2 regions of the Kluyvera sp. CRP genome follow, and region 2 is predicted to be linked to the other one. Evidence: predicted binding sites of a transcription regulator. Region 2 holds the regulator's gene; the other holds the start of a gene.
The links. Region 2 encodes ArgR, which controls arginine synthesis, uptake and breakdown. Its sites were predicted from a motif close to ANTGAATAAAAATACANT; they were not measured.

Region 1: a site for ArgR is predicted at 6,055-6,072, ahead of argF (ornithine carbamoyltransferase). Genes of this name have one in related genera too.

Annotation. Positions count from the first base shown of each region.
Region 1 is NZ_CP082841.1:494,059-502,139, forward strand. It holds gene holC (DNA polymerase III subunit chi) at 1-132, shown strand, start outside; gene K7B04_RS02270 (valine--tRNA ligase) at 132-2,987, shown strand; gene K7B04_RS02275 (GNAT family N-acetyltransferase) at 3,206-3,709, shown strand; gene K7B04_RS02280 (topoisomerase II) at 3,735-4,565, opposite strand; gene miaE (tRNA isopentenyl-2-thiomethyl-A-37 hydroxylase MiaE) at 4,710-5,468, opposite strand; gene rraB (ribonuclease E inhibitor RraB) at 5,520-5,939, opposite strand; gene argF (ornithine carbamoyltransferase) at 6,100-7,104, shown strand; gene K7B04_RS02300 (YhcH/YjgK/YiaL family protein) at 7,144-7,596, opposite strand; gene K7B04_RS02305 (pyrBI operon leader peptide) at 7,861-7,965, shown strand; gene pyrB (aspartate carbamoyltransferase) at 8,003-8,081, shown strand, end outside.
Region 2 is NZ_CP082841.1:1,654,296-1,662,376, forward strand. It holds gene aaeB (p-hydroxybenzoic acid efflux pump subunit AaeB) at 1-215, shown strand, start outside; gene K7B04_RS07765 (CoA transferase) at 248-1,621, opposite strand; gene K7B04_RS07770 (NAD-dependent succinate-semialdehyde dehydrogenase) at 1,726-3,180, shown strand; gene K7B04_RS07775 (barstar family protein) at 3,206-3,481, shown strand; gene yhcN-B (DUF1471 family stress response protein YhcN-B) at 3,534-3,800, opposite strand; gene yhcN (peroxide/acid stress response protein YhcN) at 3,920-4,183, opposite strand; gene argR (transcriptional regulator ArgR) at 4,559-5,029, opposite strand; gene mdh (malate dehydrogenase) at 5,474-6,412, shown strand; gene degS (outer membrane-stress sensor serine endopeptidase DegS) at 6,470-7,537, opposite strand; gene degQ (serine endoprotease DegQ) at 7,628-8,081, opposite strand, start outside.

The DNA.
Region 1 (8,081 bases), 1.2 Mb from region 2:
GATTTTGCCACCGCTTTCACAGAAGTGGTAGACTTCGTCCCTTACGAAGAAACTCTGAAACAACTCGCACGCGATCGCTACAAAGCCTACCGCGTGGCTGGTTTTAACCTGAATACGGCAACCTGGAAATAATGGAAAAGACATATAACCCACAAGATATCGAACAGCCGCTTTACGAGCACTGGGAAAAGCAGGGCTATTTCAAACCTAACGGCGATGAAAGCAAAGAGTCCTTCTGCATCATGATCCCGCCGCCGAACGTCACCGGCAGTTTGCATATGGGTCATGCTTTCCAGCAAACCATCATGGATACCATGATCCGCTACCAGCGTATGCAGGGTAAAAACACTCTGTGGCAGGCCGGTACCGACCACGCGGGTATCGCTACCCAGATGGTGGTTGAGCGTAAGATTGCCGCTGAAGAAGGTAAAACCCGTCACGACTACGGTCGCGATGCGTTCATCGACAAAATCTGGCAGTGGAAAGCGGAATCCGGCGGCACCATTACCCGTCAGATGCGCCGTCTCGGCAACTCCGTTGACTGGGAGCGCGAGCGCTTCACCATGGACGAAGGTCTTTCCAATGCCGTGAAAGAAGTCTTCGTTCGCCTGTACAAAGAAGACCTGATTTACCGTGGCAAGCGCCTGGTGAACTGGGACCCGAAACTGCGCACCGCCATCTCTGACCTGGAAGTGGAAAACCGCGAGTCCAAAGGCTCGATGTGGCACATCCGCTATCCGCTGGCCGACGGCGCGAAAACCGCAGATGGTAAAGATTATCTGGTCGTCGCCACTACCCGTCCGGAAACCATTCTCGGCGATACTGGCGTGGCCGTGAACCCGGAAGATCCGCGTTATAAAGATCTGATCGGTAAATTCGTTATTCTGCCGCTGGTCGACCGCCGTATTCCAATCGTAGGCGACGAACACGCCGATATGGAAAAAGGCACCGGCTGCGTGAAAATCACCCCGGCACACGACTTTAACGACTACGAAGTCGGGAAACGTCACGCCCTGCCGATGATCAACATTCTGACCTTTGACGGCGACATCCGCGAAACCGCGGAAGTGTACGACACCAAAGGCGAAGAGTCTGACGTTTACTCCAATGCGATCCCGGCTGAGTTCCAGAAACTGGAACGCTTTGCTGCCCGTAAGGCCATCGTCGCTGCCGTTGACGCGCTGGGCCTGCTGGAAGAAATCAAACCGCACGACCTGACCGTCCCTTACGGCGACCGTGGCGGCGTGGTTATCGAACCGATGCTGACCGACCAGTGGTACGTGCGTGCCGACGTGCTGGCGAAACCAGCGGTTGAAGCCGTTGAAAACGGCAGCATTCAGTTCGTACCGAAGCAGTACGAAAACATGTACTTCTCCTGGATGCGCGATATTCAGGACTGGTGCATCTCCCGTCAGCTGTGGTGGGGTCACCGTATCCCGGCATGGTACGACAACGACGGCAACGTCTACGTTGGCCGTACAGAAGACGAAGTGCGTCAGGAAAATAACCTCGGCGCCGACGTTCAGCTTCGTCAGGACGAAGACGTTCTCGATACCTGGTTCTCCTCCGCGCTGTGGACCTTCTCCACCCTCGGCTGGCCGGAAAACACCGACGCTCTGCGTCAGTTCCACCCAACCAGCGTGATGGTTTCCGGCTTCGACATCATCTTTTTCTGGATTGCCCGCATGATCATGATGACCATGCACTTCATCAAAGATGAAAACGGCAAGCCGCAGGTGCCGTTCCATACCGTCTACATGACCGGTCTGATTCGCGACGACGAAGGCCAGAAGATGTCCAAATCCAAGGGTAACGTTATTGACCCGCTGGATATGGTCGACGGCATCTCCCTGCCGGAGCTGCTGGAAAAACGTACCGGCAACATGATGCAGCCGCAGCTGGCTGAGAAGATTGCCAAGCGTACCGAGAAGCAGTTCCCGAACGGTATCGAGCCGCACGGCACCGACGCCCTGCGCTTTACCCTGGCGGCGCTGGCTTCGACCGGCCGCGATATCAACTGGGATATGAAGCGTCTTGAAGGTTACCGTAACTTCTGTAACAAGCTGTGGAACGCCAGCCGCTTTGTGCTGATGAACACCGAAGATCAGGATTGCGGCTTCAACGGCGGCGAAATGACGCTGTCGCTGGCGGACCGCTGGATCCTCGCGGAATTCAACCAGACCGTGAAAGCGTACCGCGAAGCGCTGGATAACTTCCGCTTCGACATCGCCGCGGGCATTCTGTATGAATTCACCTGGAACCAGTTCTGCGACTGGTATCTGGAACTGACCAAGCCGGTAATGACCGGGGGTTCCGAGTCTGAACTACGCGGTACCCGCAATACGCTGGTTACCGTGCTGGAAGGTCTGCTGCGCCTGGCACACCCGATCATCCCGTTCATCACCGAAACTATCTGGCAGCGCGTGAAGGTCATTTGCGGTATTACCGCTGACACCATCATGCTACAGCCGTTCCCGGAATATAACGCGGCGCAGGTTGATGAAGCTGCGCTGGCCGATACCGAATGGCTGAAGCAAGCGATCGTTGCCGTACGTAACATTCGTGCGGAAATGAACATCGCCCCGGGCAAACCGCTGGAGCTGCTGCTGCGTGGTTGCAGCGCTGACGCGATGCGTCGCGTGAACGACAACCGTAGCTTCCTGCTGAACCTGGCGCGTCTGGAAAGCATCACCGTGCTGCCTGCCGATGATAAAGGTCCGGTTTCCGTGACCAAAATCATCGACGGCGCCGAACTGCTGATCCCGATGGCGGGCCTCATCAACAAAGAAGATGAGCTGGCGCGTCTGGCGAAAGAAGTGGCGAAAATCGAAGGTGAGATTGCCCGTATCGAAGGCAAACTCTCCAACGAAGGCTTCGTCGCCCGCGCGCCGGAAGCGGTCATTGCCAAAGAGCGTGAGAAGCTGGACGGTTATGCAGAAGCGAAAGCGAAGCTGATTGAGCAGCAGGCGGTCATCGCCGCGCTGTAATCATCGTGCCTGTACGTTTGCCGGATGGCGCTGCGCTTATCCGGCCTACAGCACCGTCAACGTAGGTCGGATAAGCGTAGCGCCATCCGACACCGCAGACGACAAAAGCCTCTGATGCAAATGCTCAGAGGCTTTTTATTGAATTATCCTCGCTTGCGCTCCCCCTCACCGCAGTGGTATTAACTGCATATGTTCCACATTTCTGTCATGAGTTCGCTATGAGTGTCATTACACCTGTCTCGGCGACGCTACGCCGCATCACCGCCGACGACAACGCGGCTATCGCCCATGTGATTCGCCAGGTCTCCGCCGAATATGGCCTGACTGCTGATAAAGGCTACACCGTGGCCGACCCAAATCTCGACGAGTTGTTTCAGGTCTACAGCCAGCCTGGCGCGGCGTATTGGGTGGTTGAGCAGAATGGTCAGGTGGTGGGCGGCGGCGGTGTTGCGCCGTTAGGTTGTAGCGAACCGGATATCTGCGAACTGCAAAAAATGTATTTCCTGCCGAGCGTGCGCGGTCAGGGGCTGGCGAAGCGGCTGGCACTGATGGCGCTGGATCACGCCCGTGAGCAGGGGTTTAAACAGTGCTATCTGGAAACGACCGCGTTTCTGACGGAAGCCATTCGTCTTTACGAGCGTTTGGGGTTCGCGCATATTGCGGAACCCCTCGGTTGCACCGGTCACGTCGACTGTGAAGTCCGGATGTTAAAACCCCTCTGAGGTTATCCTGAGGGGAACGACAACGTTATTGCATCTCGGCAGACAACATCAGGCGTATCACGCCGGCCGCACGCGCGGTCGGCAGTTTAAGTACCTGAGCCCATAAATCCTGCACCATGTCACAGGTCAGCTTCTCTTTTCCCACGCCTTTATTTGGGTCAGCCATGATTTGAATATCCTGGCCATAACGCTGCACCAGCGTCGGGCTGAGGGTTTGCAGGTCCTGAAGCGCCAGCTGTTTTTCTTCTGCCGTCACGGTATGTTTTTTCGGGCCATGAGAGGCATACAGCATGCCCATGTCGCTCGCCATACGACGATCCATGATCTCGCGAGGAATAATGCGCACCGGATTAATCCCACCTTTTACCGCCGGGAACAGAAAACGGAAGCACTCGTCGTCCCCCACTTTCTGCACCGCAGCAATCTGCTCGAGATTAATCTTCATATAGCCAATCACCTCGGCATCAGGTGCCTGCTGCAAACGCGCCATCTGCATCTGCAGGATCTGCGGCTGAATGGCGTCAATAATCTGCTGCTCGCTTTTTCCGGCCTCTTTCATCTGTGCCGACTGGTTGCGGATATGCTCCCACAGAGCAGGTTCCTGCTCTTTAATGACCTGATAAACGGGCATGGTCAGCATCGCATCTTCGAATTTCTGCGCTTCCGTTTTTCCATAGTCCGGGCTTTCGCGCGGAATCAGGTAATGCACGTCAAACAGATTCCAGCCGACGATCGCAACCACGAAAATCACCCCGCCCGCGATCTTGCCAATCCAGCCTTTTTTGCGAAATACCCCCACGATGATGGCGATAACCGCGCCGATATACCCTGCCAGTAATACGTGTGCCCAGTTCATTGAATTTCCTTACCCAAATCAATCGTTATTCCGGGGATTATGCTTCCCCGTGATGAGTTTCGATTATTGCGGTAAAGATGAACGATTTCCAGCCACCAAATTTTTCTGCTGCAGGCTAGAAAGGTGTAAGGCCAGGCGGATAACTTATACCGGCACGCCGCTATGAAAGCGGAACTCATTATCGGGAGAAGTGATAAGCCCAGCCTCCACTTCCCCAAAAAAACGCACCCGATCGCCAATGTCGTTCGCCGAAATCTGCTGTGCCAGCGCCAGATAATCCTGATAGTGCCGCGCCTCGGATCGCAGCAGCGACAGATAAAACGCCTGCAAATCCGCCTCCAGATAAGGCGCTAACGCGGCAAAGCGCTCGCAGGAGCGGGCTTCGATATACGCTCCGCAAATCAGCTTATCAATCAGCGTCAGCGGCTCGTGGGTTCGTACCTCTTTGAGCATGCCTTTGGCATAGCGGCTGGCGGTAATTTTGACATAGGGAATATTGCGACGCTGCATCGCCTCACGCACCTGCCAGAAGTGGTGCAGCTCCTCTTTAATCAGCAGCACCATGCTGTCTATCAACTGACGTCCCCAAGGGTCGTCAGTCTGCGGCATCGCGCTTTTGTTTATCTGCTTATTCAGCGCGGCGAAATCCGGCTCTTCTCCCTCACGAAAGGCAAAGGCTTCATACGGCTTAAGCCAGTCGAGCAGCGCCTGCGAACCCGCTTTGTCGGCGACATATTTACGCACCAGCAGCATTGCCGTTTGCGCCGCTTTCAGCTCGCAAACTAAATGGTCAGTCAGCAACAGAGGTAGATTTTCCGGATCGCGGGCTTTATCGAGCCATGCCTGAGGCGTTTTACAGTGCAGAAAGTTGAGAACCGGGGAGAGTATTTGCGGGTAATCCATACCGAAATCCTTACCTACGGCAGCGGGCGCTGCCGTAGGTGATAAGATGACTTAGTGACGTACGCCGTCGTCTTCTTCGTCGACGTAATCTTCGTCGTCATCGCCTTCTTCGCCGTTCGGGTCTTCGTAGTAGGTGCCCCAACCGTCGTATTCCACTTCAAATTTCTCGGCCAGGTTCATCAGTTGCTCAACCTGTGCGTCAATCAGCTCGGCATTCAGCGCGCATTCACTGAGGATGTCGCAGCAGATCACGGTGTCGCCTTCTTCCACTTCCAGCTCTTCCGGCTCAGTCACTTCATAGCCCAGCTTGAACGCTTCGACTGCCGCTTTTTCCAGGCTTTCGAAATCGTCGGCGGAAAGGTGGTGCTCAATGGTGTACAGCGCGTCAGGATCGCTGCCGTCTTCCAGCAGTTCTTCAATAATCAGACGTGTTTCTTCACGCTGCTCTTCCAGGTGTTCCGGGTTTGCCATGGCTCTTTCCTCATAATGTGGCTGATACTCTTATTGTCACATACCGTTGCCATTGCCTCCACCTTTCCGATAAAGATTTGTTATTGGGGTTGCAAATGAATATTCATACATATAAAGTGAATTTTAATTCAATAAGTGGCTTAAGCCAGGTGAGGGAAAAATGTCTACTCTGTATAAAAAGAACTTCTTAAAATTACTCGATTTTACCCCTGCAGAAATCACCACGCTGCTGCAACTCGCGGCAAAACTAAAAGCGGATAAAAAAAGCGGCACGGAGTCGCCGAACCTGACCGGTAAAAACATCGCGCTCATCTTCGAAAAAGACTCGACCCGCACCCGATGCTCTTTCGAAGTTGCCGCTTACGATCAGGGCGCTCGCGTCACTTATCTTGGTTCCAGCGGCAGCCAGATTGGCCATAAAGAGTCGATTAAAGACACCGCGCGCGTGCTGGGCCGCATGTATGACGGCATTCAGTATCGCGGCTACGGCCAGGAAGTGGTCGAAACGCTGGCCGAGTACTCCGGCGTGCCGGTGTGGAACGGCTTGACCGACGAATTCCACCCGACCCAGCTGCTGGCTGACCTGCTGACCATGCAGGAGCACCTGCCGGGCAAAGCATTCAACGAAATGACGTTGGTCTATGCCGGAGACGCGCGCAACAACATGGGTAACTCCATGCTGGAAGCCGCAGCGTTAACCGGCCTGGATCTGCGCCTTGTGGCGCCAAAAGCGTGCTGGCCGGAAGAGAGCCTGGTGGCCGAGTGTAAAGCGCTGGCGCAGAAAAATGGCGGCAACGTGACGCTGACGGAAGATATCGCCGCAGGCGTAAAAGGGGCCGATTTTATCTATACCGACGTGTGGGTCTCGATGGGCGAAGCCAAAGAGAAGTGGGCGGAACGTATTGCCCTGCTGCGCGACTATCAGGTCAACAGCGCCATGATGAAGCTCACCGGCAACCCGCAGGTCAAATTCCTGCACTGCCTGCCTGCATTCCATGATGACCAGACGACGCTGGGTAAGAAAATGGCCGCTGAGTACGGTATGCACGGTGGGATGGAGGTGACCGACGAGGTCTTTGAATCACCAGCCAGCATCGTGTTTGATCAAGCTGAAAATCGCATGCACACTATCAAAGCCGTGATGGTGGCGACGCTGAGCCAATAAGCGGGCTACGCCCTGGCCTGACGGTCAGGGCGTGACTTCTCAGGCAACCAGCAGTTTCACCACCAGCTTACGCACTTTCGCCGGCGTGCCGACAGCGCACAGCGGTTTATGTACTTCACCCGGGTAAAACACCACGAAGTCACCTTCGCTCATCACCACCATTTTTTCCTGCACGCCTTCCGGCAGGAAAGCGATGTCTTTGTCGGCCAGCCAGTCAGTGTCCGGTTTGCCCGCAGGCTGGGTGCTGAACGCCATCCCTTCCTGACCACTCAGCACCACCTGGATATCCAGGTAACGCGCGTGATACTCGGCGCGACGCTCGGCAAATGGCTCGGTCATGTTTTCTGAAACCATATAAAACAGACGGTTGCCGTCAATGTCGTATTTCCCTTCCGGGGTTTCCGCGGTAACGTTAGCCTTAATGTAGGCAATCGCCTGACGCAGTTCTTCCGGCAGCCAGGACTGCACGTTGTGAATATTGCCAATAATCATGATGACTCCACAAATAAAACGATGTTTCAATTTTTAGTTGTTATACGTAAATTCGCGATACCATACCAGCACTTTTTACCCTGTTATTGCGGTCCTGCCGGTTTAGCGCACAGTTTGTGCCAGGCGAGTGGCGTTAAGAATTTAAATGCATAAAAAGCGAATACTCATTCTATGAGAATCGTTTTCGTTGATTAAAATGTGAATTCAGCGCTTGATCCCTTACCAAAGCTGCGTATAATGCCAGCCGTTTTGCCGGGAGGAATTATGGTTCAGTGTGTACGACATCGCGTCTTACCGCGTCTGAAAAAAGACGCTGGCCTGCCGTTTTTCCTTTCCGTTGCATCCGTATTCGTAAAGCCCCTTATTTAAGGGGCTTTTTTTTTTGCGCCGTCGTCAGGAGATAAACATGGCTAATCCGCTGTATCAAAAACACATCATTTCCATAAACGATCTCAGCCGCGAAGACCTTGAGCTGGTTTTGGCGA
Region 2 (8,081 bases):
CGGCTTTCCACCGCCAGTTGCGCCGCACCGCCGATAAGGTGATTTCGGCCAGCAGCGACGATAAACGCCATTACTACTTCTCGCGGTTGCTGGATGAATTGAGTGTTTACCAGAATAAGCTTCGCGTCTGGGAAGCGCCCGAGCAGGTGACGCAGCCGGTTGAACGGCTGGTGGCGATGCTGCATAAGTATCAGAGCGCTTTAACCATCAATTAGTCAACTTCCCGGGCCGAATAGACCCGGGAAATTTACCACCACGCGGCCTCGTGTGCCCCCAGCGGCATCGCTGGCTGCGAGAAGTGCATCGGCGTGTGCGCCAACGACAGCGCGCTATTGAAGTAACGCAGTTCGCCAAACGGCCCCTGTTCCACTGCCATCGCGCTCGCGATGGCTTGAGCATCCGGTGGCGGTACGTGACGCCACTCAGCCAGGCTTCCCAACTCCTGTAACCATGTTGCCGTTCGACACAGCGATACATCCACCTGCCATGCGCCGCCTTCGTGACGTTGACGCTCCAGCGCTATCAACACACCGAGTGTCGCCAGGTAGCCGCTCAAATAGTCGTTGGGATAGGTTGGCCCGAGCTGCGGCTGGCCTCCTTCGCCCTGCGCCACCGCCATTCCCGTCACCGTTTGAGCCAGTTGTTCAAACCCTGGACGGTCTTTCCATGGCCCCCGATGTCCGTAGCAGTTGAGGTTCACGGTGATAATGTGCGGATTGTTGCGCGCCAGTTCCTCATTGCTGAGCCCATAGCGGGCGAGCGCGCCTGGGCGATAGCTCTGCACAAACACGTCGCCATCGCGCACCAGCTGCGCCGCTCGCCTTGCCCCATCGGCGCTGGACAGTTCGAGGTAGGCGTTGCGTTTACCGTGATTGGTATCGACGTCAAACGGCAGAATACGTGGGCGATAGGGAGATGAGATATGCAGCACGTCAGCGCCCATTTGCGCCAGCCCGCGGGTGGCAGTTGGCCCGGCAATCACATGCGTGAAGTCCAGCACCCGCAGCGACTGAAGAACCCGCTCATTGCCGTACTGGCGAGGTTTAGGGGGGCTGTCGGTCAGACGCGTGAAGCGGATTAGCGGCTCCTGGCTGACCGCCTGCCCCTGAGGATGCGCCAGCCATTCATCATGACTGCGGGCGATTGCCGCGCACAGCCCGGCGCGGGCTATCGTCTCTTCGAGCGCCTCGGCGTTCCATTTTGCGACCGCCTGCGCCACTCTGGCGCGGTTATTCGGCACATCAAGGATATCGAGAATGCCGTCACGCAGCCGCGGGTAGCCGCCGTGCAGGAAAATCCAGCGGTTGTCCTGGGTCAGATAGAAATCGGTAGTGGGATAGTCGGGATCGTTGTACTGCCAGTTATACCCGTTCTGTTGCTGAAAGGTCACCGCGTGGGTCGATGCAGCGGCACAGTGGGCGTTAACGTGAATGTCCTGCTGAGTACCTCTCAGCGCATCCAGCATAATCCCCTGCAGCGCCAGTATTGATGCGGCGGCGTCACCGATGGCAAACGGCGTGGGATAAATTGGCCCACAACCGCTTAACGTCACCTTATTCGTAGCGAAATGCGCCAAACCGAGTTCCTGGCGCAGCTTATTGAAAACAGGATATTCACTCATCACAGCACGCTTCCCCGTCATTAATGCGACTTTCGTTATTCTGGCAACTATTGCCGTAAAAGCGATAGCTATACTTAACTGGAAACACTTTTCAGGAGGGTGTAATGACCACGCAAGCGCTACAGGACAATGACCTTTTTCAAACAGGCTATCTGGTCAATGGCGAATGGCGCCATCTCGACGCCACCTTTGACGTGCTGAACCCAGCAACGGGCGAGGTGGTAGCAAAGGTAGCGAAGGCCGGAAAGCATGAGACCGAACAGGCGATTGCCGCCGCGGCAAAAGCGTTCCCACAGTGGCGGGCAAAAACGGCAAAAGCACGCTCGGAGCTGCTTTATCGCTGGTATCAGCTGATGATTGAAAACAAAAGCTGGCTGGCGCGTCTGATGACCATTGAACAAGGCAAACCGCTGAAAGAGGCGGAAGGGGAAGTGGATTACGCGGCGAGCTTTATCCAGTGGTTTGCCGAACAGGGCAAGCGGGCAAATGGGGAGATCATTCCCCCGGCGAAACCCGGCTCGCGCATTCTGGCGACGCGTGAACCGATTGGCGTGGTGGCGGCGATTACGCCGTGGAACTTCCCGATGGCGATGCTGACCCGTAAGCTCGGTCCGGCGCTGGCCGCGGGCTGTACCGGGGTGATTAAACCTGCCAACAACACACCGCTTTGCGCGTTCGCGCTGCTGGCGCTGGCGAAAAAAGCCGGGATCCCTGACGGGGTGCTGAACGCGGTGGCGGGGAACACGGCGGAAATCAGCGACGCCATAATGGCGAGCCACGACGTGCGTAAGATCTCCTTCACCGGCTCGACGGCGGTGGGGAAAACGTTGGTGCGTAACGCTGCGGAAACCATGAAGAAAGTCTCGATGGAGCTGGGGGGCAATGCGCCCTATATCGTCTTTGAGGATGCGGATATCGACGCGGCGGTACAGGGGGCGGTAGCCAATAAATTCCGCAACGCCGGGCAGGTGTGCGTCAGCGTGAACCGTTTCTATATTCACGATAGCGTCTATGACCGTTTCACCAGCCAGCTTGCCGCCGCCGTGAAAGCGCTGAAAGTCGGCAACGGTCTGGATGATGGCGTGGTCGTTGGCCCGCTGATTGAAGCGGCGGCAGTGAAAAAAGTGCGTGAGCACGTAGAAGACGCCGTCTCGAAGGGGGCGAAGGTGCTGGCTGGCGGTCAGCCTCATGAGCTGGGCGGCAACTTCTGGCAGCCGACGGTGCTGGGCGACTGTCAGGAACAGATGCTGCTGGCGAAGGAAGAGACGTTTGGCCCGCTGGCGGCGTGCTTCCGCTTCCGCGATGAGGATGACGTTATTCACCGGGCGAATGATACGCCCTACGGCCTGGCCGCCTATTTCTATACGCAAAACCTGTCTCGCGTGTTCCGCGTCTCGCAGGCGTTAGAAAGCGGGATGATCGGTATTAACGAATGTGCAGTGTCAACTGAGCTGGGGCCATTCGGCGGCGTTAAGGAGTCCGGGCTGGGGCGTGAAGGCTCGGTGCTGGGACTGGAAGAGTACCTTGAGGTAAAAACGCTGCACATTGGGGGACTTTAGTTTGCAGGATGGGAGAGGGCGTGAGATGAAAATCTATACTTTTGATTTTGACGAGATAGAGGATCAGGGCGATTTTTATCGGGAGTTCGCTCAACTCTTTGCCCTCGATCGTGAGTCGATTCGCGATTTGGACGCACTTTGGGATGCGGTCACCGGCCCACAAATGCCGTTACCGCTGGAGATCGAGTTTATCCATCTCGACGACAAGCAGCGCCGTCGCTACGGCGCGCTGATTCTGCTGTTTGATGAAGCGGAAGAAGAGCTGGAAGGGATGCTGCGGTTCAACGTGCAACGAGCATAAAAAAGCCCTCGCATAAGGGCGAGGGCAAGTCGTCGGACAAGACGACGAGGGTTTATTTGTACAGCTCAGCCGTAGCGTGCCAATGGTCGCCGGTACGGGCTTCAATAATGCGGTAGCTGCTGGCGCCTTGTTTTTCGGCTTTAGCGGCTAATGCGCTGCGCATATCCATCGGGTCGCTACCGATCTGAGAAACAGAAACGGTGCCGACGGATTGCAGATTCTGTGCCTGCTCCGCGTTAACCTGTTGCACTGCGGCGCTTGCGCCGAAGGACAGAACGGATGCCAGACCAAGGGATGCGATGATCATTGCGCTTTTCATAATGTTTTACTCCTCACCATATTCTTCATTCTTCAGCGGTGAGAGGATGTTGTTTCTGATTCCTGGGACCGCTGGGTATTAAACTTTTCTACACTGCCGACGTGCTGCCTGACGCGAACTTATTTGTACAGTTCAGCCGTTGCGTGCCAATGAGCGCCGGTACGCGCTTCAATGATGCGATAGGATGATGCACCTTGTTCTTCCGCTTTTTTGTTCAGCATTTCGTGCATATCCATCGGAGATGAACCGACGGAACCGATGGAAACGGTGCCGATTGACTGACGGCTTTGGGCTTGATCGCTGCTGATAGAGTCAGCGGCAAACGCACCGAAAGAGATAACGGAAAGGATGCTCAGAGCGGCAACAGTTGTTTTGATTTTCATGATACTCACCTCGTCGAATTTTTTTGGAAGGTCTTTGTTTTGTGACCCTCATCACGAAATTAAGTATACACTAATCACATAAAATATTAATACCTAGCTAATGGTTTCGCGTGTAATTAGATGTCAAAAATCGTCATTTTTAGAACAGATACGTATAAAAAAAGAGACATTTCGGTAAAGTTAAGTGTAAATAATGAGTGAAATTAAATAGATATTAGAATTTGATTTTTTGTGCGCTTATGAACGGATATATTCACTGGTTCTATGATTGTGGGCAGAAAATCGCACTTAATGTTAACGAGACGGGAGTGAAACGTAGGGGAATTTGCAGTTAAAGCAGCTCCTCTGGTGGACCAGAGGAGAAAGGAAGAGGGATTACAGCTCCTGCTCGAACAGAACCTGGATGGCCTCGTAGAGATCTTTAACGGTGAACCCGCGTGCCGGCGTGGTGAAAATCGTGTCGTCACCGGCAATACTGCCGAGAATGCCTTCCGCTTTGCCCAGAGAGTCAAGCAGGCGAGCGATCAGCTGTGCAGCGCCGGGGCTGGTATGGATAACCACGACCGCATCGTTGTAATCAATATCCAGCACCAGATTCTTCAGCGGGCTGGTGGTTGTCGGCACGCCCAGCTCGGCCGGCAGGCAGTAAACCATTTCCATTTTAGCGTTGCGGGTACGCACGGCGCCAAACTTGGTCAGCATACGAGAAACTTTGGACTGGTTAATATTATCGAAACCTTCTTCCTGCAAGGCCTGAACAATTTCGCCCTGAGAGCTAAATTTTTCTTCCTTCAGTAATGCTTTAAAGGCTTTAACTAATTCTTCTTGTTTAGTTGAACTTCGCATAAGTCACCCGAGTATGGTGGTGAAATTAACATTATTATGCATATAGGTGAATTTTTATGCAAAATAATTTGCTCCAGAGGCTAAGCCAAATAGAGAAAGGGCGGATTTTATCAAAAATTAGACCTAAGAAACATGCCTATATCACGGGATCCAAATAAGTTAAAAGTAAATGAAATGTTATTAAATTGCTGTTGTTTTACGCAACATGCTGAGTATATTGTAATCGATAGTTGATGAAAATTTGGTTTCGTAGAAAGGCCTTTTTCTGGGAGTAATGCGGATGCTGTTGAATGGCCCGCATTCTGTAAGCAATTATATTGTAATTATTTACCTTGTGAATTAAGGTCGCCGCAACGGAGTAACAACTGGTATCTCCTGCGTTGGTTTATGCGGTCCACGACAGGTTGTTACCTGAAAGTCATTAACCATAATAAGGAGTTTAGGATGAAAGTCGCAGTCCTTGGTGCCGCCGGCGGTATTGGCCAGGCGCTTGCCCTACTACTAAAGACCCAACTGCCTTCAGGTTCAGAACTCTCTCTCTATGATATTGCCCCCGTCACGCCAGGTGTGGCGGTCGATCTCAGCCATATTCCGACGGATGTTAAAATCAAAGGCTTCTCCGGTGAAGATGCTACGCCTGCGCTGGAAGGGGCTGATGTGGTCCTGATTTCTGCCGGTGTGGCGCGTAAGCCCGGTATGGATCGCTCCGATCTGTTTAACGTTAACGCCGGTATTGTTAAAAACCTGGTGCAACAAATCGCCAAAACTGCCCCGAAAGCCTGTATTGGTATTATCACCAACCCGGTGAATACCACAGTGGCCATTGCCGCTGAAGTGCTGAAAAAGGCGGGCGTATATGACAAGAACAAACTGTTCGGCGTGACCACGCTGGATATCATCCGCTCCAACACTTTCGTGGCGGAGCTAAAAGGTAAAAGCGCCAGCGAAGTTGAAGTGCCGGTGATAGGCGGCCACTCTGGCGTGACCATTCTGCCTTTATTATCGCAAATCTCCGGCGTGAGCTTCTCCGATCAGGAAGTGAACGACCTGACCAAACGCATCCAGAACGCGGGCACCGAAGTGGTGGAAGCGAAGGCGGGTGGCGGCTCGGCTACGCTCTCCATGGGCCAGGCGGCGGCGCGTTTCGGCCTGTCTCTGGTTCGCGCCCTGCAGGGCGAGAAGGGCGTGGTTGAATGCGCCTATGTCGAAGGAGACGGCCAGTACGCGCGCTTCTTCTCGCAGCCGCTGCTGTTAGGTAAAAACGGGATTGAAGAACGCCAGTCGATTGGCAAACTGAGCGCTTACGAACAGCAGGCGCTGGAAGGTATGCTTGAGACGCTGAGAAAAGATATTCAGCTGGGTGAAGATTTCATCAATAAATAAGGCGTGACGCCTTAGACGTGACAAAGGGGCCAATGGCCCCTTTGCTTTTTCTGCTGCTTAGCCCGACGCAGGATATTCCTGAATGGTGACCTGCATGGTCAGTTTCTTATCATCACGCATCACGACCACCGGAATGACCGATCCCGGACGAATCTCGGCGACCTGGTCCATGGTTTCCAGCGCGGAAATCGCCGGTTTGCCGTTGACCGAAATAATCACGTCGTTGTTCTGAATGCCCGCCTGTGCCGCCGGGCCGTCCGGGGCTATCTCATTGACGACAATCCCCTGAATTTGATCGATACCGCCGCCTTGTGAATGCAGCGGGGCAATTTCTCGTCCGCTGATGCCGATAAAGCCGCGAATCACGCGTCCGTCACGAATCAGCTTATCCATAATTTTGGTTGCCAGCTGGAACGGAATGGCGAAACTCAGCCCCTCCGGGGTTTCACCGTCGTTACTCTTATCGAAAGAGAGGGTGTTAATGCCCATCAGCTCACCCAGCGAGTTGACCAGCGCGCCGCCGGAGTTACCGTGGTTGATAGAGGCATCGGTCTGCAGAAAGTTCTGTCGACCACTTGGGTTGAGGCCGATACGACCGGTCGCGCTGATAATCCCCTGAGTAATGGTCTGCCCGAGGTTGTACGGGTTGCCGATGGCCAGCACTACGTCACCGATGTGCGGTGTGCGCTTCGGGTTAATGGGGATAACCGGCAGGCCGCCGGTGGCGTTGATCTTCAGCACCGCCAGATCGGTCAGGCTATCGGAGCCGACCAGCAGGGCTTCAAACACGCGACCATCCTGGAGGGCGACGATGATCTGATCGGCATCGTTGATCACATGTTTGTTGGTAATAATGTAGCCGCGCTCGTCCATGATCACCCCGGATCCGAGCGTTTTGATTTCCAGCTGATTATTGGTGTTGCTGTTCAGACTGCGGTTATAGACGTTCACCACCGCAGGGGCAGCGCGGCGCACCGCCGTGTTATAGCTGGAGGGGGCTTCATCTGTACTGCTAAAGCGCTCGGTGGATAATGGATTCCACTGACGCAACGAAGGGACGGTGACAATGAGTATGCCGCCAACCAGTAAACCAAGTGCAACCGAACGTAAGAGCTTTACAAGCATGATACAGGCATCGTTGATGAGGAAACTGGACGAAGCATACCACGAGAAAAACCGGACATACATTCCAGGCTATGCCCGGTTTTTCGTGGATTAGCGCAGAAGCAGGTAAATACTTTCATTACCGCGTATGACATTCAGCGCGATAACCGCCGGTTTCGCTTCCAGCACCTTGCGCAGTTCGGCAATCGACTGTGTCGGCTGGCGGTTGATACCGATGATGACGTCATCTTTATGCAGGCCGATTTGCGCGGCAGGGCTACCTTTTTCCACGCCAGAAATGACAACCCCTTTAGTGCCGCTTTTCGCCTGGCCATCGCTGAGCGATGCCCCTTCCAGCGCCGGGATAATCAGCTGTGCGCTGGCGGTTGATGAGGCGCTCTTATCCAGCGTCACCTCTACTTCCAGCGGTTTACCGTCCCGGAGCAGGCCCAATTTGACCTTCGAACCCGGTTCCGTGGTGGCGATGCGGGAACGCAACTCGGCGAAACTATTCAGCGGCTTGCCGTTCAGGCTGGTAATCACGTCGCCGGATTTAATTCCCGCT